3 regions of the Kribbella sp. DT2 genome follow, and region 3 is predicted to be linked to each of the others. Evidence: riboswitches for the same ligand, from Rfam matches in the RefSeq annotation. Region 3 holds a riboswitch; each other region holds the start of a gene.
What was found. Region 3 has a riboswitch for glycine ahead of gcvT (glycine cleavage system aminomethyltransferase GcvT). Riboswitches for the same ligand answer to the same signal wherever they lie in the genome.
Positions count from the first base shown of each region.

Region 1 (7,546 bases), on a different contig from region 3:
GGCAGCCTGAACGGCACCTACGTCAACCGCGACCGGATCGACGAGGTCGCGCTGACCAACGGTGACGAGGTCCAGATCGGCAAGTACCGGCTCGTCTACTACGCCAGCAGTGGCCAGGCCTGAGGCTGACGCCGGAGGAAGCAGCATCGGAGCGGTGCTGCAGGTCCTGCAGGCCGAGTTCGCCGACGTCACCATCTCCAAGCTCCGCTTCCTCGAGGCCGAGGGACTGGTGACGCCGGCCCGGACCGCGTCCGGGTACCGCAAGTTCAGCGCGGCCGACATCGAGCGGCTGCGCTACGTGCTGACCGCGCAACGCGACCAGTACCTGCCGCTGAAGGTGATCAAGGAACACCTCGGCGCGATGGACCGCGGCCTGCGACCGACACCGGGCGGCCGTCCGGCGGCGCCCGAGGCGGCCGAGCCCGCCGGGTTGCCGGTCGCCGAGGACTTCGGTGCCGACCGCACCGAGTTGAAGCTGACGCGCGAGGAGCTGCGGGTCGCGGCGGGGATCACTGCTGAGCTGTTGGAGCAGTTGGAGAGCCACCAGCTGGTGGTGGCTCGGGGCAACCACTACGACGGCGACGCGATCCTGGTCGCGAAGGCGGCCGCCGAGTTCGGCCGGTACGGCGTGGAGCCGCGGCACCTGCGCCCGTTCCGTACGGCGGCCGACCGCGAGGTCGGCCTGATCGAGCAGGTCGCCGGTCCGCGCCGCGACGACAAGACCCAGGAACTGGCGGCCCTCGCCGTACGGTTGCACGCGGCCCTGGTCCGGTCCCGGCTGAGCCGCTGACGTCGTACGCCGACCCGGACGCCAGCTTGTGCGGGCTTGCCGGAGTAGGCTGAGGGTGTGCGCGAAGTCGACGTAATCGGAGTCCGGGTCGAGATGCCCTCGAGTCAGCCGATCGTGCTGCTCCGGGAGGTCGGCGGTGAGCGGTACCTGCCGATCTGGATCGGCGCGGCCGAGGCCAGCGCGATCGCGTTCGCGCAGCAGGGGATGGAACCACCGCGGCCCCTGACCCACGACATCTTCGCCGAGGTGATCCGGGTGCTGGGGCACACGCTGACCCAGGTCCGGATCGTGAACCTGACCGACGGCGTGTTCGAGGCGATCCTGGTGTTCGACGACAAGACCGAGATCTCGGCCCGCCCGTCGGACTCGATCGCGCTCGCGCTGCGCACCGGGACGCCGGTGTTCTGCACCGAGGAGATTCTCGCCGAGGCCGGGGTGCCGGTTCCGGAGAGTGAGACCGACGAGGTCGACGAGGTGGAGGAGGAAGAGGAAGTGGAGCGCTTCCGCGAGTTCCTCGACCAGATCTCGCCGGAGGACTTCGACAAGTCCTGACCGTGCGTTACGGCAAGATTTTGGATGTCTCTGGTACAAGGCCGGGTTGGTAACGATTCGGCCTGGGAGCGCGACACGCTTTCGGCTCGGTGCGGTTGTCGTTGACCGGGTCAAGTCGGCGGCTTACCTTGAAGGAGTTGTGAGGAGTTGTAACTCCACGGATGTAGTCCGTTCCAGTCAGTACCCAGGGAGGCTCAGGCGTGACACGCACCGGCGACACCGATCTGACGGCGCAGTCGGCGTCGGAAGCACACGCCGACGCGGCTGCCGCAGCGGGGGTGCAGGGCCTGCTCTTCGACGACGACCTGCGCCCGATGCCGGAAGACGTCGGTTTCCGCGGCCCGACCGCCTGCTCGGCCGCCGGCATCACCTACCGTCAGCTCGACTACTGGGCCCGTACCGGCCTGGTGTCGCCGTCGGTCCGCCCGGCCACCGGCTCGGGCACGCAGCGGCTCTACGGCTTCCGCGACGTTCTCCTGCTCAAGGTGATCAAGCGGCTGCTCGACGCCGGGATCTCGCTGCAGCAGATCCGCACCGCGATCGCCCACCTGAGCGAGCGCGGCATCGACGACCTGACCCAGATCACGCTGATGAGTGACGGCGCCTCGGTCTACATGTGCACCTCGCCCGACGAGGTCATCGACCTGCTGGCCGGCGGCCAGGGCGTCTTCGGGATCGCGCTCGGCGGGGTCTGGCGCGAGGTCGAGGGTTCGCTGTCCGAGCTGCCGACCGAACGCGCCGACGGCAACGACGAGGAGTCCGGCCCGCACGCGAACGACGAGCTCGCCGCTCGCCGCCGCGCCCGGATGACCGGCTGACCCCGAACCACCTCCAGCAACCGGTGCGCCCACTCACCGCGGAAACCCTGCGTGGTGTGTGGGCGACGTTGTTGCTGCCCCTCGACGCCGACGACACGATCGACTTCGTCCGCCTCGAGGCCCAGCTCGACCACCTGACCAAGGCCGGTGTCGACGGTCTGTACGTGCACGGTACGGCGGGGGAGTTCCAGACCCTGACCGAGGGCGAGTACGACCGGATCAACGACCTGCTCGCCGCGCGGACCGACCTGCCGTTCCAGATCGGTGCCAGTCACCCTTCGGCGCAGCTCCAGCTCGACCGCGTACGCCGGGCGGCCGCGTTGCGTCCCTCGGCGATCCAGGTGATCCTGCCCGACTGGCTCCCGCTGAGCGCCGGCGAGGCGCTGGCCTTCCTCGACCGTGTCGCCCAGGCGGCCGGCGGCGTACCGCTGGTCCTCTACAACCCGCCGCACGCGAAGACGCAGGTCTGGCCCGAGCAGCTCACCGACCTCGCGCGCGCCGTACCGGCTTTGATCGGCTTGAAGAGTGCGGGTGGGGACGCGGAGTGGTTCGCCCGGGCGCGCGAGTCCGGGCTGTCGCTGTTCGTGCCCGGGCACTTCCTGGCGAGCATGACCCCGCTCGGCGCGGACGGCAGCTACTCCAACGTCGCCGCGCTCTCGCCGGCCGGTTCCGTGAGGTGGTACGAGCTGATCGAGGCCGACCATCGGGCGGCGCTCGATGTCGAACGGCGGATCGCCGAGTTCTTCGCCGGGCACATCGCGCCGCTGCAGGCCCGAGGCCTGTCCAACCCCGCGCTCGACAAGTTCCTCGCCGCGGTCGGTGGCTGGGCCGACGCCGGGACGCGGGTGCGCTGGCCGATGGCCTTCGCCGATCCGGAACTGGTCGGACCCGCCCGAGTGACCGCGCAACGGCTGCTGCCGGAACTCGACGAGGGCAACTGGTAACCTCGGGGTTGCCGTACACAGCACTCGGGAGAGTCCCAGGGCGCGTTTGCCTGGGCGCCGAAGGGGCAATTCCTCCCCGGAACCTCTCAGGCCCATGGACCGAGTGCCGCAGGCGACTCTGAAGCGTGTCAGTGCGTGACAGAGGGGGAGGCCACCGGCAGACCTGTCAGCATCGGAGCCTCCAGCTATGACTGTGCAAGATTCATTTCCCACCCCACCGCCCCAGTCGCCCGACATCTCCCCACAGATCTCGGCCACCTTCGCCGACCGTCACATCGGCCCGCGGGCCGACGAGGTCGCCCGGATGGTGCAGACCCTCGGGTACGCCGACGTCGACGCGCTCGTCGACGCCGCGGTCCCGGCCTCGATCCGCTCGGCCGAGCCGCTCCGGCTGCCCGAGCCGGCCTCCGAGGTCGACGCGCTGACCGAGCTCCGCCAGCTGGCCGCGCGCAACAACGTCGCCACCTCGATGATCGGCCAGGGTTACTACGGCACCTTCACCCCGTCGGTGATCGTCCGCCGCCTGGTCGAGAACCCGGCCTGGTACACGGCGTACACGCCGTACCAGCCGGAGATCTCCCAGGGCCGGCTCGAGGCGCTGCTGAACTTCCAGACCGTCGTGTCGGACCTGACCGGCCTGCCGACCGCGAACGCGTCGCTGCTCGACGAGGGCACCGCGGCCGCCGAGGCGATGACGCTGGCGCACCGGTCGAACCGCAAGTCGAAGAGCAACCGTTTCCTCGTCGACGCCGACTGCTTCGCGCAGACGATCGCCGTCGTCGAGACCCGCGCCGAGGCGCTCGGCATCGAGGTCGTCGTCGCCGACACCACCGACGGTCTGCCCGAAGGCGACTTCTTCGGCTTCCTGGTCCAGTACCCGGGCTCCGGCGGTGTCGTCCGCGACCTGAAGCCGCTGGTCACCGCCGCGCACGAGCGCGAGACGTTGGTTGCCGTGGCCTCCGACCTGCTCGCGCTGACGTTGCTCGAGGCACCGGGTGAGGCCGGCGCCGACATCGTGATCGGCTCGTCGCAGCGCTTCGGCGTCCCGCTGTTCTACGGCGGACCGCACGCGGGCTTCATGTCCGTGCGCGCCGGGCTCGAGCGGTCGTTGCCCGGTCGCCTCGTCGGCGTCTCGGTCGACGCCGACGGCGCCCCGGCGTACCGGCTGGCTCTGCAGACGCGGGAGCAGCACATCCGTCGTGAGAAGGCGACCTCCAACATCTGTACGGCGCAGGTCCTGCTCGCCGTTGTCGCCTCCATGTACGCCGTCTACCACGGCCCCGACGGCCTGAAGGCGATCGCCGAACGCGTCCACGGAGGAGCCGACAGCCTGGCCGCGTCGCTGCGCGCCGGTGGCGTCGAGGTCGTGCACGAGCAGTTCTTCGACACCGTGCTGGCGCGCGTCCCCGGTCGTGCGGCCGACGTCGTCGACACCGCCCGGCAGAACGGGATCTGGCTGCGCCTCGTCGACGCCGACCACGTCGGCATCTCCTGCGACGAGAAGACCGACGCGGTCGCGCTCGGCCAGGTCTGCGGCTCGTTCGGCATCCGGTACGACGCTTCGCTTGCCGGTGGCAACCTGTCCGACGCCGTCACTCGTACGTCGGACTACCTGACCCACCCGGTCTTCAACACGCACCGGTCCGAGACGGCGATGCTGCGCTACCTGCGCAAGCTGTCCGACTACGACTACGCGCTCGACCGCGGCATGATCCCGCTCGGCTCCTGCACGATGAAGCTGAACGCGACCACCGAGATGGAAGCGGTCACCTGGCCCGAGTTCGCCGACATGCACCCGCTGGCGCCGATCGAGGACGCGGCCGGGTACGTGAAGCTGATCGGCCAGCTGGAGCGCTGGCTGGCCGAGGTGACCGGCTACGCCAAGGTCTCGATCCAGCCGAACGCCGGTTCGCAGGGCGAGCTCGCGGGCCTGCTGGCGATCCGCGGTTACCACCGGGCCCAGGGCAACGAGGACCGCAACGTCTGCCTCATCCCCGCCTCGGCGCACGGCACCAACGCCGCGTCCGCGGTGATGGCGGGCATGAAGGTTGTTGTTGTCAAGGGCAACGACGACGGAACCATCGACCTGGACGACCTGCGGGCCAAGGCGTCCGAGCACGCGGAGAAGCTGGCCGCGATCATGATCACCTACCCGTCCACGCACGGCGTGTACGAGGAGAGCGTGACCGAGGTCTGCCAGATCGTGCACGACCACGGCGGCCAGGTGTACGTCGACGGCGCGAACCTGAACGCCCTGCTCGGCCTGGCCAAGCCGGGCGAGTTCGGCGGCGACGTCTCGCACCTGAACCTGCACAAGACGTTCTGCATCCCGCACGGCGGCGGTGGCCCGGGCGTCGGCCCGGTCGCGGTCGCCGCGCACCTGGCGCCGTACCTGCCGAACCACCCGCTGCTCGACCAGGCCGGCCCGGACTCCGGTGTCGGCCCGATCTCGGCGGCGCCGTTCGGCTCGGCCGGCGTCCTGGCGATCTCCTGGGCCTACATCCGGATGATGGGCGCGGAGGGTCTGACCTCGGCGACCAAGGCCGCCGTACTGACCGCGAACTACGTCGCCAAGCGGCTCGAGAACGCGTTCCCGGTGCTCTACACCGGCGAGAACGGCCTGGTCGCGCACGAGTGCATCCTGGATCTCCGCCCGATGACCAAGGAGACCGGCGTCACCGTCGACGACGTCGCGAAGCGGCTGGTCGACTACGGTTTCCACGCGCCGACGATGTCGTTCCCGGTGCCCGGCACGCTGATGGTCGAGCCGACCGAGTCCGAGGACCTGGGCGAGCTGGACCGCTTCATCGACGCGATGATCGCGATCAAGCACGAGATCGACCGGGTCGCGGCAGGCGAGTGGCCGGCCGACGACAACCCGCTGGTCAACGCGCCGCACACGGCGTCCGCGGTGATCAACGACAAGTGGGAGCACGCCTACACCCGCGAGGAGGCCGCGTTCCCGCAGTCGGTCGACCGGACCACGAAGTACTGGCCGCCGGTGCGCCGCATCGACGGCGCGTACGGCGACCGCAACCTGATCTGCTCCTGCCCTTCCCCGGAGGCTTTTGAGTGACCCTGCGCCCTGACACTGCCGCGGCTCTCTTCGCAGAAGTCGCGGCAGCCCAGAGTGAGTGGAAGCTGCCGTCGATCACGGCCGGTGTGGTGCGTGACGGTGCACTGGTGTGGACCGGGTCGCGGGGGCAGTTCGCCACGGCCGACGGTGGGTTGCCCGGTCCGGAGCGGCAGTACCGGATCGGGTCGATCACCAAGACGCTGACCGCCGTCCTGGTGATGCAGTGCCGCGACGACGGGCTGCTCGCGCTGAACGATGCCGTCGGCAAGCATCTGCCGGGCGTCGCGTTCGGCGACCTGACGCTGCGGCACCTGCTGTCGCACTCGGGCGGGATGAACGCCGAGCCCGAAGGGCCGTGGTGGGAACGCAATCCGGGCGTGTCGTTCGAGGCGCTGACGGCCGCGATGGACGAGTCGCAGGCGGCCGGCGTACCGGATCGGCGGTACCACTACTCGAACCTGGGCTACGCGTTGCTGGGGGAGATCGTCGCGCGGTTGCGGGGTGGGTCCTGGTTCGACCTGGTGCGTGAGCGGATCCTGCGGCCGTTGGAGATGCGGCGTACGTCGTACTTCCCGGAGGACCCCGCGGCTGAAGGCTTTTCGGTGCATCCGTTCAGCGGTCGGCTGGCCGCGGAGCCGGCGTACGACGCGGGCGCGATGGCGCCGGCCGGGCAGCTGTGGAGCACGATCGAGGACCTGGCCCGGTACACGTGTTTCTGGATCGACCCGGTGCCGGAGGTGCTGAGCCGGGAGAGCGTCGAGGAGATGTCGACGCCCGCGTCGGCCGATCCGCGCGAGGCGCTGAACGCGGCGTACGGGCTGGGGCTGCGGCTGCAGGCCGACGATCCAGACCTGTTCGCCGGGCACACCGGCTCGATGCCTGGTTTCATCGCCGGGTTGTTCTTCGACCGGGACCGCCGGATCGGCGCGGTCGCGCTCGCCAACGCGACGTACGGCAAGTGCGCGTCGGTCCCGCTCGACCTGATGCGGGTCACGATGACGCACGAGCCGTGGCTTCCGCAGGAATGGGTGCCCGAGCCGGAGCTCCCGCAGGGCGAGGAGCTGCTGGGGCACTGGTACTGGGGAAACACGCCGGTGACGATGTCGGTCAGCGGGTGCATCCTTCAGCTGAGTGGCGCTCTCACCTGCCGCTTCTCACCACTGGGCCCTGATCTGTACCGGGGGCGCGACGGGTACTTCGCGGGGGAGAAGCTCCGGGTGGTCCGGGCTGAGGACGGCAGCATCAAGGAGCTGAACGTCGCGACCTTCACCCTCACGCGGTCGCCGTACGGGCGCTGATCGCTTCCGCTTCGGCGAAGAGACGGTCCACGTGGTCCTCCTCACAGGTGGTGAGGAGGCAGACGCGA
Region 1 is NZ_JBNCLH010000009.1:358,447-365,992, forward strand. It holds gene ACLQ2O_RS33885 (FHA domain-containing protein) at 1-123, shown strand, start outside; gene ACLQ2O_RS33890 (MerR family transcriptional regulator) at 155-790, shown strand; gene ACLQ2O_RS33895 (bifunctional nuclease family protein) at 848-1,342, shown strand; gene ACLQ2O_RS33900 (MerR family transcriptional regulator) at 1,543-2,160, shown strand; gene ACLQ2O_RS33905 (dihydrodipicolinate synthase family protein) at 2,217-3,104, shown strand; glycine riboswitch at 3,120-3,216, shown strand; gene gcvP (aminomethyl-transferring glycine dehydrogenase) at 3,292-6,180, shown strand; gene ACLQ2O_RS33915 (serine hydrolase domain-containing protein) at 6,177-7,478, shown strand.
Region 1: another riboswitch for glycine. It lies ahead of gcvP (aminomethyl-transferring glycine dehydrogenase); the one in region 3 lies ahead of gcvT (glycine cleavage system aminomethyltransferase GcvT).

Region 2 (7,546 bases), on a different contig from region 3:
TCGGTGCAGACCGTCGAGCGGGCCAGACCGCTGGTGCGGGTGACGCTGCCGCCCGCGCCGCCGTAGTTGACGGTCAGGTTGTACTGCGTGATCGTGCCGCAGGTCCAGCCGGTCGTGTTGCCGGCCTTGCAGATCGTCGAGCCGACCGGAGCCTTCGACGAGCCGGTGACCCGGGTCGTCTGGCCGTTGCGGTTGTCGATGTAGCCGCGGCCGACGTTGTTCGCGTCGATGTCCATCAGGCCCATGTCGACACTCGGCTGGCCGGTCCGGAAGCGGCTGGCGACGCCGACCCCGAGCCGTACCCCGGACGCGTTCTGCACGCGCGGGTTGCCCTCGACGCAGTGGCCCGCGCTGAGCATCACGTTGTCGCTGCCGTTGCGCGTACCGGAGAAGCCGAGCGAGCAGTTCGTGCCCGGGACCAGGTCCATGATCTGGCCGCCGATCACGTCGGCGGTCATCGCCAGGGTGGTGGTGCCGGTGCTCACGGCAACGCCCGGGAGCGCCTTCAACTGCTTGACCAGGGCAACGGTGTTCGCGGACTGCTTGCCAGGCTGCAGGATGATCCGCAGCGTGTCGGTCGGCAGGTCGGCGCCGATCTGCTGAACCTGCGTCGAGCCGGACCTGTCGATCAGCGCCTGGGCCCGCGTCTGCAGCGCGGTCAGCGCCTTCTCGCCGCGGGTGACGCTCCGCGGGGTCAGGCCGTTCGCCTTGGCGGCGTCAGCGGCGGCGGTGGTGTGCACGTTCACGACCAGGCGACGGGCCGAGTCGAAGAACGCACCGTCCAGGCCGGGGTCGGCCTTGGCGGCGCGGGACGCCTTGGCCAGTTGGGCCTGCACGGTCTCGAGCGCGGCGGTCTTGCTGTGCTCGGCGTCCATCCGGAGCTTGGCGTCGGACGCGGAGACACCCCAGCTCGTGCCGAGGACGTCGTACACGCCGTCGATCGGCTCGGGGACCGGCGCGCTGCCGGCGGACTGGATCGGCGCCAGGGCGGCGGCGCCGAGTCCGAGTGCCAGCGCGGCTCCGACCAGGGTCTTGCGGAACTGCCGGGGACGGAATCGTTCGGGGCGGGGCGGGGAATCAAAGGACATGGTCACATCCGGTTCCTCTGGGTGGCCTTGCCTCACAGGGCCACGGTGAGGAGATCGTTGAGGCTACGGACGATCACCACAAGGGAACGGACGGTCACGGTTGCCTCGGGAGAGGTGGTCAAGGGAAAGCCTTCGGGTGAACGACCGATCACCCCCTGTCAACCAGCGGTCGACCGAGGGTGATCCTTCGTAAATCGGTTTAGCTCGTCGGGTCGACCGCCGCGCAGCTCGTTCCACGGCGCGGTACGTCGAGCGCGACCAAGTAGTCGTCGACCGTTGCCTCCATGCACGGACTCGAGGTGTAGCTGCCGTGCCCCCAACCGCGGTACGTGACCAGTACGCCGTCCCGGCCGAGCTGGCGGGCGACGCTTCGGGCGCCGTTGTAGCCGGTCGCGGGATCGTGCAGGCTGTTGATCAGCAGCGCCGGCGTGCGCAGGTCGTACGCCTTCGGATCGCGCTGCGGGTTGGGCGCCTTCGGGAGACCCAGGCAGGTCGACACGGCGAGCAGTTGGCCTGGGTAGCGCAGGTCCTCGTTGTCCCGCGCCAGCCGTCGCAGGTGTTCGGCGTACTCGCCGTAGTTGCGGACCGGCAGGCTGAAGTCGCGGCAGAACGTCACGAACGCGAAGCTCGTCAGTCCGGTCGGAACCGGGGGCTGCTCGGTCGGCGGCGGGCTCTTGTCCAGCGTGGCCAGCAGGTCGGCGAGCTTGGCCCAGTCCGGTCCGTAGAAGGTCCGGAACGTCACGAAGCTCAGCTGGTACGGCGTGATCGGGGACGACGGGTGCTGCGGATCCGGGAGCTCGCCGCGGTCGGCGCGGGCGAGAAGCCGGTCCCACAACGCGTGGATGTCCTGGCCGTGCAGGGCGCAGGTCGTTGCCGTCGTGCACCACTTCACGAACTCGTCGAAGGAGTCCTGGCCCGCCCAGGCCTGCGCGTCGAGGAACTCGCCGGTCGTCGCGGAGCTGTGGTCGAAGACGCTCTCCAGCACGAGCGCGCGGGTCCGCTGCGGGTAGCGCTGGGCGTACTGCTGGCCGAGCAAGGTGCCGTACGAGCTGCCGTGGAAGGAGATTCGTTGCTCGCCCAGGGCGGCGCGGATCGCGTCGACGTCGCGCACGGTCTGCAGGGTGTCGAGGTGGTCGTAGACCGGGCCGGTGTTCTTGCGGCAGTCGGTGGCGAGCTCGTGGTTGTACTTGATGGTGGCGTCGAAGTCGCTGTGGTTCTCGAGGATCGGCGACGGTTGGCGGGCGAGCAGTGCGGCCGAGCACATCACGGCGTTGCTGCGGGCCACACCACGTGGGTCGAAGCTGACGATGTCGAAGCGGTCCTCGAGCTGCTGGCTGAACCGGCTCATGCCGGTGCGAATGCGGTCGACACCGGAGTCGCCGGGTCCGCCAGGGCCGAACACCAGTACGCCGACCCGCTGGTCCACGCCGCGGCCGCCGGCCGGGCCGGACGAGGAGCCGGCCTTGCGCCGCGCGACCGCGAGTTCGAAGGTACCGTCGCCTGGCTTGTTCCAGTCGATCGGCACGGTCAGCGTTCCGCACCCCGAGCCGGGGAGGAGGGCGATCTCCTCGGGGGTGTCGCCGGGCTCGGGCTTGCAGTCCGCCCAGGCGATCGAGGGCTGGGGCTTGGGGGCGGTTTGCTCGGCCGAAGCCGTCGCCGGTGGGGCGACCATCGCCGTCGCGGCGATGAGGACCACCCCCCAGGTGGTTCGTCGGAACACGGGATCTCCTGTTGTCGTAGGGAACACCGTCGATCCTTGGCGGCGAGGACCCTGACCGGCATCCGGTGAGGACCCGGAGGCATCCCGGGAGTGGGTTGGGCCGACTTGTTAGGGTCACTGGTCTGATGACCGAGACTCTTGCAGCCGTGGACGTGCCGGCTGGTTCGAAGCAGGCGCGCTGGTTCCGGGTGGTGGCGATCGCCGAGGCGATCTCGTGGACCGGGCTGCTGATCGGGATGCTGTTCAAGTACGTCCTGTCGGACAACGAGATCGGTGTCCAGATCTTCGGCCCGATCCACGGCGGCATCTTCGTCGCGTACGTGCTGACGGTCGCCGTCGTCCGCAAGCCGCTGCGCTGGACGTGGACGACGACCCTGCTTGCGCTGGCCGCGAGCATCCCGCCGCTGTTCACCTGGTTCTTCGAGCTCTGGGCAGCCCGCACCAACCGCCTCGGCTGACTCACCGGCCGCAGCCAAGGCAGGGTGGGCGCGTGCGGAGGTAGTAGCCGTACGTCGCCGCGAGCAGACCCATGCCCCAGACCAGGTAGGCCGGGACGGCGACCCAGAAGAAGGCTTCGGGCAGATCGATCTCCCCGAAGACCGGCTCGTGCCGCGCGGCCGCGACGGTCATCTGGAGCAGCCCGACCCCGAAGTACGCCGTGATCCCGGCCCCGAGCCCGCCGCCGGGGAGCAGCAGCATCCAGCGCGGGAACAGCCGTCCGGCGCGCGTCACCAGCAGGAGCGGGAGGACGGTCCCGGCGAGCACGAAGCCGGTCTCGAACAGGATCACCGCCAGGCGACCGCCGTACGGCGTACTGGCGAAGCCGACGACGGCCTGGGCTCCGAGGCGAATGAGACAGCCCGCTACGGCAACGAGGGCTCCGGCGACGGCCCACCTGGGTGTGGACGCGACTGTCGGGAGCCCGCTGCAGCGCAGGCAGGACGGGTCGAGCCGCCGCTGCCTGGCCAGGGCGGTCGCCGCGAGCAGGGCCGCGCCGGCGAGTCCGCCCAGCCGGCTGAGCATTCCGATCGGGTCGAAGGGGATGCCGAGGCCCGGCAGCACGGCGGCGACGACGTCGAGCAGGGCGAAGCCGCACACGGCGACCCAGCCGGCCGCGGCAGCCCAGGTGAGTGCGATGGTCGGCCGTGACACCGGCAGGACGACCAGGACGGCGCTCAGCGCGCAGAAGGCGAGCGACGGCCAGCGGGGGATGAGCAGGTCGTTGCCGGGCAGCTCCCAGGCCGGTGCGTGCCCGGTCGCGAACCACAACCGCACCAGCCCGTACGCCGTCGCCCAGCCGATCGCGGCGTGCGGTGCCCACCGCAAGGTCCTCATGTCCTCAGCTTCCGGGTCCGGTGCCCGAAAGGGATCCCCCGCGCGAGGGAAGCAGCTCCCTCGGTGGAATGAGCGCACGGGAACAGGCGGATTGACGCGCGGTGCGAGCGCGTCGTACCGTCGCGGTCGTCAGCAGCACGCGCCGCATGAACCCGTGCGGGAGAGACCCGGGCCCGACCCGGGCGCCGTAGGAGCAACTCTCCCCAAGAATCTCTCAGGCACCCTCACCGCACGGGCGAGGCACCTCTGGAAGGCAGCACGCCCAACAGAGCGGGGAGGCACACCGATCGGTCAACGTCGACCGGAAGGAACCTCCAGATGGCGATCAGCGTTTTCGACCTGTTCAGTATCGGGATCGGCCCGTCGAGCTCCCACACCGTGGGACCGATGCGCGCGGCCCGGACCTTCGCCGCCGGCCTCGCCGCCGACGGCCTGCTCACCCGGACGACGGCCGTCGAGTCGCAGCTGTTCGGCTCGCTCGGCGCGACCGGGCACGGGCACGGCAGCAACAAGGCGGTGATGCTCGGTCTCGAGGGCGAGGCTCCCGAGACCATCGACACCCGCTCGGTCGAGGACCGGGTCTCGGCGATCCGCGCGGCGAAGACCCTGCGGCTCGGTGGCGAGCACGAGATCGCGTTCGACGAGGGCTCGCAGCTGGTGATGCACCGCCGTAAGGCGCTGCCGTACCACCCGAACGGGATGACCTTCGTGGCCCGCGACGCCGACGGCGCCGTACTGCGGGAGCGTACGTACTACTCGGTCGGTGGCGGCTTCGTCGTCGACGAGGACGCGGCGGCCGGCGACCGGATCGTGCCGGACCGGACGCCGCTGAAGTACCCGTTCCTGTCCGGCGCCGAGCTGCTCGACCGCTGCCGCGAGTCGGGGCTGCCGATCAGCGAGGTGATGCTCGCCAACGAGCTCGCCTGGCGGACCGAGCCCGAGATCCGCGAAGGCCTGCTGCACATCTGGCAGGTGATGCAGGACTGCGTCGACGAAGGCTGCGAGACCGAGGGGGTGCTGCCGGGTGGCCTGAAGGTGCCGCGGCGGGCGCACGGTCTGCACCAGAAGCTGAGCGGCGACAAGTGGTCGGTCGACCCGCTCAAGGTGATGGACTGGGTGAACCTGTTCGCGCTCGCCGTGAACGAGCAGAACGCCTCCGGCGGCCGGATCGTCACCGCGCCGACGAACGGTGCCGCGGGCATCATTCCCGCCGTGCTGCACTACTACCGCCGGTTCGTGCCGGGCGCGACCGAGGACGGAGTCGTACGGTTCCTGCTGGCGGCCGCCGCGATCGGCGTGCTCTACAAGGAGAACGCGTCGATCTCCGGCGCCGAGGTCGGCTGCCAGGGCGAGGTCGGGTCGGCCTGCTCGATGGCCGCGGCCGGGCTGTGCGAGGTGCTCGGCGGGACCCCGGAGCAGGTCGAGAACGCGGCGGAGATCGCGATGGAGCACAACCTCGGCCTGACCTGCGACCCGGTCGGCGGGCTGGTCCAGATCCCGTGCATCGAGCGGAACGCGATGGCGGCGGTGAAGGCGATCAACGCCGCCCGGATGGCGATGCACGGCGACGGCGTGCACGTGGTCACGCTGGACAAGGTGATCAAGACGATGCGCGAGACGGGCGCGGACATGAAGGTCAAGTACAAGGAGACCTCACGAGGCGGCCTCGCCGTCAACGTGATCGAGTGCTGACTGGTCACCACGCGGTTGCTCAGTGTCGCGACGGGTTGCAGTTTGCGGTGAATATCGTTCCAAGACCTGTTTGAAACATGTGAATACCCGCTACTGTGCCGGAACTGTGAGTCTGTTCTCTGAGGAAGAACAGGCAGCACCGCGCCGGACCCCGCTGAGGAGCAAGAGGGTCCGCCGTACCGCCGCCTGCATCGCCCTGCCCATCGGCCTGTACGCCGCCCTGGCTGTCGTGGGCCTGCTGCCGCTGCCCGGCACAGGTGACCCCGACACGGTCACGCCGGTGGCCGGCCTGCCGATCGTCGGCCCGGTCGACAAGAACTACCCGTACGTCGAGGGAGCCCCGCGGCCGGTGGTGACCCCGACCCCGCCGCTCTCGTCGGAGTCGCACGGGGACGGTTGGGGCGACGTCCAGCTGGACGGTCGCGGGGGTGAGGCGGGACGCCCGACGCCGGGTGCGCCCGCGACGCCGGGGCCGGCCGAGGAGCGGGTACGCCGGCCGGGGGCGACAGTGACGGCCACGCCGCACGCGACGCCGACCCCCACCGAGCGGACGGCCTCCCCGACTCCTCCGCCTCCGCCGGAGAGCCCGACACCGAGCCCGACCGGTACGCCGCCGACGCCGCCGGTCACCGACGACCACCCGGACCCGGGCCTGGTCGACCAGCTGTTCGGCTGGCTCGACGCACTGGTGCCGTAGTACGTCGTACGGGCTACCAGGCCACCGGGCCGTGGATGCTCAGGTACTGACCCGTCGGGCCGTCCTTGGCGACCGTCGCCGCCTGGACGATGATCGCGGCGCCTTCCTCGACCGTCTGGGTACCGCGGTGGCCGTTGAAGTCGGTGGCGGTGAAGCCCGGGTCGACGGTGTTGATCCGGAAGTCCGGCAGCAGGTAGGCGAACTGTGCGGTGAGCATGTTGAGCGCGGCCTTCGACGCGGCGTAGCCCGGGACCGGGATCCAGGACTGCACCGGCGACTCGCCGTCGAACGGCACCCCGGCGATCGAGCCGAGCCCGCTGCTGACGTTCACCACCACCGCGTGCTCACTCTTCGTCAGCAGTGGCAGGAACGCGTGCAGCACCTGCGCGGCGCCGAAGACGTTGGTCTCGAACACCGTCCGGAGCGTCTCCGCTGTCACCTCCGTCGCGGTCGACGGATGGCCCGGGATCCCGGCGGCGTTCACGTGCCCGGGGATGCCCGCGTTGTTGACGAGCACGTCGAGCCGGCCCTCCTCGGCCTCGATCTGCTCAGCCGCCGCACGGATCGACGAGGGGTCGGTGACGTCGATCCGCACGGTCCGCGCGCCGAGCTCGCCGGCGGCCTTGCGGCCCTTCTCGAGGTCGCGCGCCCCGACGTACACGGTGTGGCCGAGGGCAACGAGTTCACGGGCGGTCTGGAACCCGAGGCTCTTGTTGGCCCCGGTGATGAGTGTGATGGTCATGCCGTCGACTCTGCCGTGTCCCAGGCAGGACAGGCAGTACCCCGAACAGCCTGGGGAACGGCAGTACCAGGCTGTTCAGGCCCGGGCCCGCGATACTGAAGACGTGTCCGAACTCGGCAAGACCCTGCACGCCTGGCGCGACCGGGTGAGCCCGGCCGAGGCCGGCCTGCCCGCGAACGGCGTACGACGGGCGCCCGGGCTGCGGCGCGAGGAGCTCGCGCTGCTCGCCGGGCTGTCGGTCGACTACGTCGTACGGCTGGAGCAGGGGCGGT
Region 2 is NZ_JBNCLH010000001.1:1,255,879-1,263,424, forward strand. It holds gene ACLQ2O_RS06010 (S1 family peptidase) at 1-1,088, opposite strand, end outside; gene ACLQ2O_RS06015 (alpha/beta hydrolase) at 1,288-2,808, opposite strand; gene ACLQ2O_RS06020 (DUF3817 domain-containing protein) at 2,934-3,266, shown strand; gene ACLQ2O_RS06025 (hypothetical protein) at 3,268-4,143, opposite strand; glycine riboswitch at 4,291-4,383, shown strand; gene ACLQ2O_RS06030 (L-serine ammonia-lyase) at 4,462-5,835, shown strand; gene ACLQ2O_RS06035 (hypothetical protein) at 5,942-6,532, shown strand; gene ACLQ2O_RS06040 (SDR family NAD(P)-dependent oxidoreductase) at 6,546-7,274, opposite strand; gene ACLQ2O_RS06045 (helix-turn-helix transcriptional regulator) at 7,378-7,546, shown strand, end outside.
Region 2: another riboswitch for glycine. It lies ahead of ACLQ2O_RS06030 (L-serine ammonia-lyase); the one in region 3 lies ahead of gcvT (glycine cleavage system aminomethyltransferase GcvT).

Region 3 (7,546 bases):
AGACTGCGCGCTGGGCCTCGCCGAGGGTGCTGTGGATCGTCCGTTGTGGGTCTTCGACGGCTGCCACGACCTGCTTGACCGTTGCCACTGGGAGACCGCCGAGAGTGATCATTGCCCTGAGCAACCGGATTCGGTGCAGGTGCGACTCGTCGTACGAGACCTGGTTGTAGCCGGCGCGTTCGCCACCGGGGAGCAGGCCCTCGCGGACGTAGTACTTGATCGTCGCGACCGCCACGCCCGACTGCTCGGCGAGCTCGTTGATCCGCATCCGGTTCCTCTCGAGATCACTCCTACCTTCGCCGCCGGGTTGTTCGGAGCATCCCCCGCGGACCGGAAGGGCTTGATTGATAGTAGCACTATCGACTAGTCTCGACCGCATGCTGACCCTGCGTCTGGCCGCCGTGGCGATCGCCGCCGTCACCGCGATGTTGTTGCTGATCGGCGACCATCCGCCGGAGTTCGTCGTCGCGGATCTGCTGGTGGTCGTGCTGCTCGCGGTCGCCGCCGTACTGCCGGCCGATCGGGGCGCGAGGTTCGTGCTGGCGATCGGGTTCGGTGCGGGGTTGGGGGTGTTCACGGTGGCGTTCGTTGGGGTGCTGGATGAGGGCGCGATGAGCTGGCCGCTGGCGACGGCGGTGCTGGGGTGCGTGGCGGGGCTTGGATTGAGCTGGCGCCAGTACGGCGGGGTGGCGCGGGGTTAGGGCGTGTCTCCTAATTCCCGCCTACTGCGCGGCACTCGGCACGGCACCTCGGAGCACGCCCTAATCGACGGCGCGCAGTTGGGCTGATGGGCCGGGGGTGAAGGCGATCTCGCGGGGTTCGGGGTCGTGGCCGGCGGCGCAGTGCATGGTGACGGTGACCTGTTCGCCGCAGTCGCGGTGGCGGGCGACGAGCGGCGGGCCGCCGTCGAGGGGGAGGTACTCGTCGCCCCACTGGACCAGGGCGACCATCACCGGGTAGAGGTCGAGGCCGGCCTGGGTCAGGCGGTACTCGTAGCGCTCGCGCTGGCCGGGCAGGCGGTACGGCACGCGGCGCAGCAGGCCGCGGTCGATCAGGCGGGCCAGGCGGTCGGTGAGCACCTGACGGGGGATCTCGGTCCGGGCCCGGATGTCCTCGAACCGGCGCAGTCCGACGAAGACCTCACGCAGGACGTGGAAGGTCCACTTCTCGCCGAGGATCTCCATCGTTCGCGAGATCGTGCAGTTCGCCGTCGACCAGCGCAACGCCTCCGGGACCGTCTCCTGCTCGCTCATACCACCACGATAAGTCCACTTGACAGACCCAGCCAGTCCCGCCGCCCTGAATCTGTGAATCAGACTCAGCTGGTTGCGCCCGCCCCGCACGGACCGCCGACCGCGCAGCTGCGTCCACTCACCGCCGGCGCCCCACCCGCCGACGTGGTTCCCCGCCGTACGGACGACTTTCTGATCCGGCGGGCGGTGGTGGAGGACCACTGCCGGCTCTCGGCGATGCTCGACGGTCTGTCCGAGCTGAGCCTGTACTTCCGCTTCCAGACCGCCGTCGGCCGCCCACCCCGCGCCTCGGTGATCGAGCCGATGCTGCGCTCGTCCGGCGAGTCCTGGGTTGCTGAGCACGACAACCACCTGATCGCCCACGCGATGTGGGCCTGGGCGCACGGCGCCCTCGACACCCCCACCGCCGAACTGGCCGCCATAGTCGCCGACCCCTACCAGAGCCGCGGCCTCGGCATGCGCCTCCTGAACCTCGCCGGCGCCCACGCCCGCGCGGCAGGCGCCCAGCAACTCCTCCTGGTCGTCAGCACCGCCAACGACCGAACCCTCCGCCTCATCCGCCGCCGCTGGCCCACCGCCCCCGCCGAACGCGACGGCGCCCTCATCAACTTCCTCATCCCAACCGACACCCCGCCGCAGGCGTCAGCTCAACCATGGGCATCAGCAACTACTTCCAGCACCTCCGCTCCCTGGTCGGCCACGAACTGATCCTCTGCCCCGGCGTCACCGCCGTCGTCGTCCGCGACGCCGCGGACCACCGCGAGGTGCTCCTGGTGCAACGGGCAGACAACGCCGAGTGGACGCCGGTCTCCGGCGCCCTCGAGCCTGGCGAGGACGCCGACGTCGGTGCCGTTCGCGAGGTGCTGGAGGAGACCCGGCTCCAGGTCGTGGTCGACCGCGTCCTGTGGATCCAGACCCTGCCGAGATCGACATACCCGAACGGCGACCAGGTCCAGTACTACGACACGGCGTTCAGCTGCCGTCCCGTCGCCGGTACGGCGGAGGTCGGCGACGACGAGTCCCGGGCGGTCGGCTGGTTCTCCGAGCACGCGCTGCCCCCGCTGGCCGAACGCTTTCGCACCACGATCGCCCTCGCGCTGAATCCGCCGGCCGCTCCCGCCTTCGGAGCCGACCGGAGGTCACCGGGCGCCCACCCGTAGAAGCCGGGGGATGCACCACTAGCCCGCAGACGCAATGCGTCCGCGGGTGCTCCCACCCACACCCGAGCAGCCCGCCGACGCCCGCAGCGCCCGCGCCAACGCCCGCAGACGCCCGCGCCAACAGCCCCGCGGGTGCCCCGGAAGGCACCCGCGGGTTATCCGGGGATCAGCCGAACATGCCGGGCTCGTAGGCGCCGGCGGGTTGCTGGATGATGACGTTGAGGCGGTTGTAGGTGTTGATGATCGCGATCACCGCGACGAGGGCGACGAGTTCGTCCTCGGTGTAGTGCTTGGCGGCGTTGGCCCAGACCTCGTCGGAGACGCCGCCGGCGGCGTCGGCGATGCGGGTGCCTTCCTCGGCGAGCTCGAGGGCGGCGCGCTCGGGCTCGGTGAAGACCGTGGCCTCGCGCCACGCCGCGACCAGGTTGAGGCGCTGCGGGGTTTCGCCGGCGGCGATCGCGTCCTTGAAGTGCATGTCGGTGCAGAAGCCGCACCCGTTGATCTGGCTCGCGCGCAGCTTCACCAGTTCCTGCGTCGCCATCGGCAGGCTCGACCCGCTGACCGCGCGCCCGGCCGAGTTCACGTACTTGAGAATCTGACCGGCCAGAGCGTTGCTGTGAAGGTTGAGACGGGCATCCATCAGGATCTCCTCCAAGGTGATTTCGTCTGTCACAGCTTTGACAGACGCCACCGCCGGGTTGTGACACGACCCCGCTGTGACCCACGTCTCGCCGGGAGTCAGAGGGTTTGCCCGCGCGGTCAACGCAGCAGACTGGGTGGGGAACCCCGATGTGAGGAGTCCCGATGACGTTGGACGGTCACTTCATCAGCCGCGTGGAGCGCTCGACGGTCCGGTCGCGGTATCCACGGACCATCGGGCGGAACGCCCGGCTCGGTAGCCACGGGGACGGTGGGGTGGACGAGATCGTCGTCCTGCACACCGACACCGGGAAGTCCGGGTGGGGGCTCGCGGCGGGACTCGTCCCGGAGGACGTGGTGGGGCGCCCGGTGGAAGAGCTGATCGATCCAGCAAACGGCGTACGAGAGCCAGGGCTGCGCGGGCTCGACTTCGCGTTGCACGACCTGGCCGGCCACATCCTCGATCTCCCCGTGCACGCGTTGCTCGGAGGTCGCGGGAGTACGACGACCCCGTGCTACGACGGCGCGATCTACTTCGCGGATCTCGACGACGCCGGCGGCGTGGACGCCGTACTGGCCCACTGTGCCGCCGACGACTCGGCGGACTATCGCGCGTTCAAGCTGAAGATCGGGCGCGGAAACCGCTGGATGGAGCGGGCGGAGGGTGACGCGCGGGACATCGAGGTGACACGGGCCGTGCGGGCGGCGTACCCGGAGCACCGGATCCTCGTGGATGCCAACGACGGGTACGACTGCGACGGGTTCATCGAGTACCTGAAGGCCGTGGCGGACTGCGACCTGTACTGGGTCGAGGAGCCGTTCCTCGACGACGCGACCGATCTGGCCCGGCTCAAGAAGCACCTGCAGGGATCACAGACCTTGATCGCCGAGGGCGAGTCCGACCCCGACCTGGAGCCTTTGCTGGAGATCGCCGCCAAAGGCGACATCGACGTCCTGCTGATGGACGTGGTGTCGTTCGGCCTGACCAGCTGGCGCGAGGTGATGCCCCGGATCACCTGCCAGGCCTCGCCGCACGCCTGGGGTCTCCCGCTCAAGACCCTGTACGCCGCACAGCTCGCCGCCGGTCTCGGCAACGTCCCGACCGTCGAGGGTGTGCCCGGCACGACCGACGGCGTCGACACCACGGCGTACCGCTGGGAGGACGGCAACCTGACCGTCCCCGACCGCCCCGGCTTCGGTCTCACGCTCACCTGAGACCGACCTTGCGCGCCCGGCCGTGCCCCGCTTAGGGTGCGACCGACAACTGAACACGCTGTTGATCCGCGGCGGGAGAATCCTGCCGCCGTGCAGGTGCCGTAGGAGCAAATCCTCCCCGGGAATCTCTCAGGCCCCCGTACCGCCGCGGTCAGGCAACTCTGGAAAGCAGCCGGACGTCCGGCTCACCGACGGTGCAAGCGAGGCCCGTACGACGGCCGCGCGGAAACTCTCAGGTCCGATACAGAGCGGGGAGGAACCCCGATCTCGTGGCGCCCGCCACCTGGATTCTGGAGTTCCTCATGGCGAGTTCGACCTTCACCGCACTCCGCGCCGAGCACGAGCGGCTCGGCGCGAGCTTCACCGACTTCGGCGGCTGGCAGATGCCGCTCAAGTACCGCTCCGAGCTCGCCGAGCACCACGCCGTACGACGCTCGGCAGGGCTCTTCGACCTGTCCCACATGGGCGAGGTCTGGGTGACCGGACCGGACGCCGCGGCGTTCCTCGACCACGCGCTGGTCGGCAGGATCTCCGCGATGGCGGTCGGCAAGGCGAAGTACTCGCTGATCTGCGCCGAGGACGGTGGCGTGATCGACGACCTGATCACCTACCGGCGCCCCGAGGCGTTCCTCGTCGTCCCCAACGCCGGCAACGCCGAAGCAGTGGTCGCCGCGCTGACCGAGCGCGCGCGGGGCTTCGACGTCACGGTCGACGACGCGTCGGCGCGGACCTCGCTGATCGCCGTCCAGGGGCCCAAGGCCCAGGAGATCCTGCTCCGGCTGATCCCCGCCGAGCAGCAGGAACGCCTGACCACGCTCAAGTACTACGCGGCGGTCGAGCTCACCCTGACCGACCTGGACCTCCTGGTCGCGCGCACCGGCTACACCGGCGAGGACGGCTTCGAGATCTTCGTCGGAGGCGACGACGCGGTCGATATCTGGCGCGCGATCGAGGCCGCGGCCGAGGACGGCGAGCTCACCCCGGCCGGTCTCGCGGCCCGCGACTCGCTCCGGCTGGAGGCCGGGATGCCGCTCTACGGCAACGAACTCTCTCGCGAGGGCGATCCGTTCGCCGCCGGCCTCGGCGGAGTCGTTGCGCTGAGCAAGGAAAACTTCGTCGGCCAGGAAGCCCTTGTCCGCCGCAAGGAAGCGGGATCGGCCCGCAAGCTGGTCGGCCTGACCGGCTCCGGCCGGCGCGCGCCGCGCAGCCACTACCCGGTGCTCAAGGACGGCGTCGTCGTCGGCGAGGTCACCTCCGGCCAGCCGAGCCCGACGCTCGGCGTACCGGTCGCTCTGGCGTACGTCGACGTCGAGCACACCGAGCCGGGAACCGCACTGCACGTCGATCTGCGCGGCACGCCCGAGCCGTTCGAAGTGACCGCTCTGCCCTTCTACCAGCGCCAGAAGTGAGGACCGACCATGCCGACAGTCAAGGCTGGACTGCAGTACTCCGACGAGCACGAGTGGGTGGCCCGCGAGGAGGCCGGCGTCGTCACGGTCGGGATCTCCGCGATCGCCACCGACGCGCTCGGTGACATCGTGTACGTCGAACTGCCCGAGCCCGGCAGCACCGTGACGGCGGGGGAGACCTGCGGCGAGGTGGAGTCCACGAAGTCCGTCTCGGACCTGTTCTCCCCGGTCACCGGCGAGATCACCGAGGTGAACCCCGCCGTCACCGACGACCCCGCCGCGATCAACGAGGACCCGTACGGCGTGTGGCTGTTCAAGGTGAACGCCACCGCGGACGGCCCGCTGCTGTCGGCCGAGGACTACGCGGCCAAGCACGGTGGTGACTTGTGAGCACGTTCCAGCAGATCGTTGCCCCAAGCATGGATGCGACGCTCGCCGATCTCGACCCGGAGGTCGCGGCGAAGATCGCCGACGAGCTGACCCGGCAGCGCGACGGCCTGGAGATGATCGCCTCGGAGAACCACACCGCGGCGGCCGTCATGCAGGCGCAGGGCTCGGTGCTCACCAACAAGTACGCCGAGGGCTACCCGGGCCGCCGGTACTACGGCGGCTGCGAGCACGTCGACGTGATCGAGCAGCTGGCGATCGACCGGGTCAAGGCGCTGTTCGGCGCGGCGTACGCGAACGTCCAGCCGCACTCCGGCGCGCAGGCGAACGCGTCCGTGATGCACGCACTGATTCGCCCGGGCGACACGATCATGGGCCTCGACCTGGCGCACGGCGGGCACCTCACGCACGGCATGAAGATCAACTTCTCCGGCCGCCTGTACGACGTGGTGCCGTACCAGGTCCGCCCGGACGATCACCGGATCGACATGGCCGAGGTCGAGCGGCTCGCGCACGAGCACCGGCCGAAGCTGATCGTGGCCGGCTGGTCGGCGTACGCGCGGCACCTGGACTTCGCCGAGTTCCGGCGGATCGCGGACGCGGTCGACGCGTACCTGATGGTCGACATGGCGCACTTCGCCGGGCTGGTCGCGGCCGGGCTGCACCCGTCGCCGGTACCGCACGCGCACGTCACGACGTCGACCACGCACAAGACGCTGGCCGGCCCGCGCGGCGGGATCATCCTGACCGACGACGCCGGCCTGGCCAAGAAGATCAACTCGGCGGTCTTCCCCGGCCAGCAGGGCGGACCGCTCGAGCACGTGATCGCGGGCAAGGCGGTGGCGTTCAAGATCGCCGCGTCGGAGGAGTTCCGCGAACGCCAGGAGCGCGTACTGGCGGGCGCCCGGATCCTGGCCGAGCGGCTGGGCCGGTCCGACGTCGCCAAGCACGGCATCTCGGTGGTCTCCGGCGGGACCGATGTCCACCTGGTGCTGGTGGATCTGCGGGACTGCGCGCTCGACGGTCAGCAGGCCGAGGACCGCTTGGCCTCGATCGACATCACCGTCAACCGCAACGCCGTACCGTTCGACCCGCGGCCGCCGATGGTGACGTCGGGCCTGAGGATCGGTACGCCGGCGCTGGCGACGCGTGGGTTCGGCGAGGACGCGTTCACCGAGGTCGCGGACATCATCGCCGAGGCCCTGACCGCGGACGCCGAGGCGGACCTGACCGATCTGCGCCGACGGGTCGCAGTACTGGCTGCTGCCCATCCGTTGTACGGCGGACATGACGAAGGCAAGGAGAACTGATCTCCCTGCCGTCATCAGGTTATAGCGCAGCTGGGGGCTTGCCGCAAGGCCCAGTGCGTCCTGGAGAATCCTGCGAGTTGCTGAAACAGCTCGGGGAAATGGGGACGTGTGACTGACGTACTTGTGGTGGGGAGCGGGCCGACGGGGTTGATGCTGGCGGCGGAGCTGCGGCT
Region 3 is NZ_JBNCLH010000011.1:242,408-249,953, reverse strand. It holds gene ACLQ2O_RS36850 (MerR family transcriptional regulator) at 1-268, opposite strand, end outside; gene ACLQ2O_RS36845 (hypothetical protein) at 378-701, shown strand; gene ACLQ2O_RS36840 (winged helix-turn-helix transcriptional regulator) at 762-1,253, opposite strand; gene ACLQ2O_RS36835 (GNAT family N-acetyltransferase) at 1,308-1,961, shown strand; gene ACLQ2O_RS36830 (NUDIX hydrolase) at 1,907-2,413, shown strand; gene ACLQ2O_RS36825 (carboxymuconolactone decarboxylase family protein) at 2,580-3,053, opposite strand; gene ACLQ2O_RS36820 (mandelate racemase/muconate lactonizing enzyme family protein) at 3,218-4,267, shown strand; glycine riboswitch at 4,330-4,422, shown strand; glycine riboswitch at 4,423-4,524, shown strand; gene gcvT (glycine cleavage system aminomethyltransferase GcvT) at 4,570-5,676, shown strand; gene gcvH (glycine cleavage system protein GcvH) at 5,686-6,066, shown strand; gene glyA (serine hydroxymethyltransferase) at 6,063-7,373, shown strand; gene rox (rifampin monooxygenase) at 7,482-7,546, shown strand, end outside.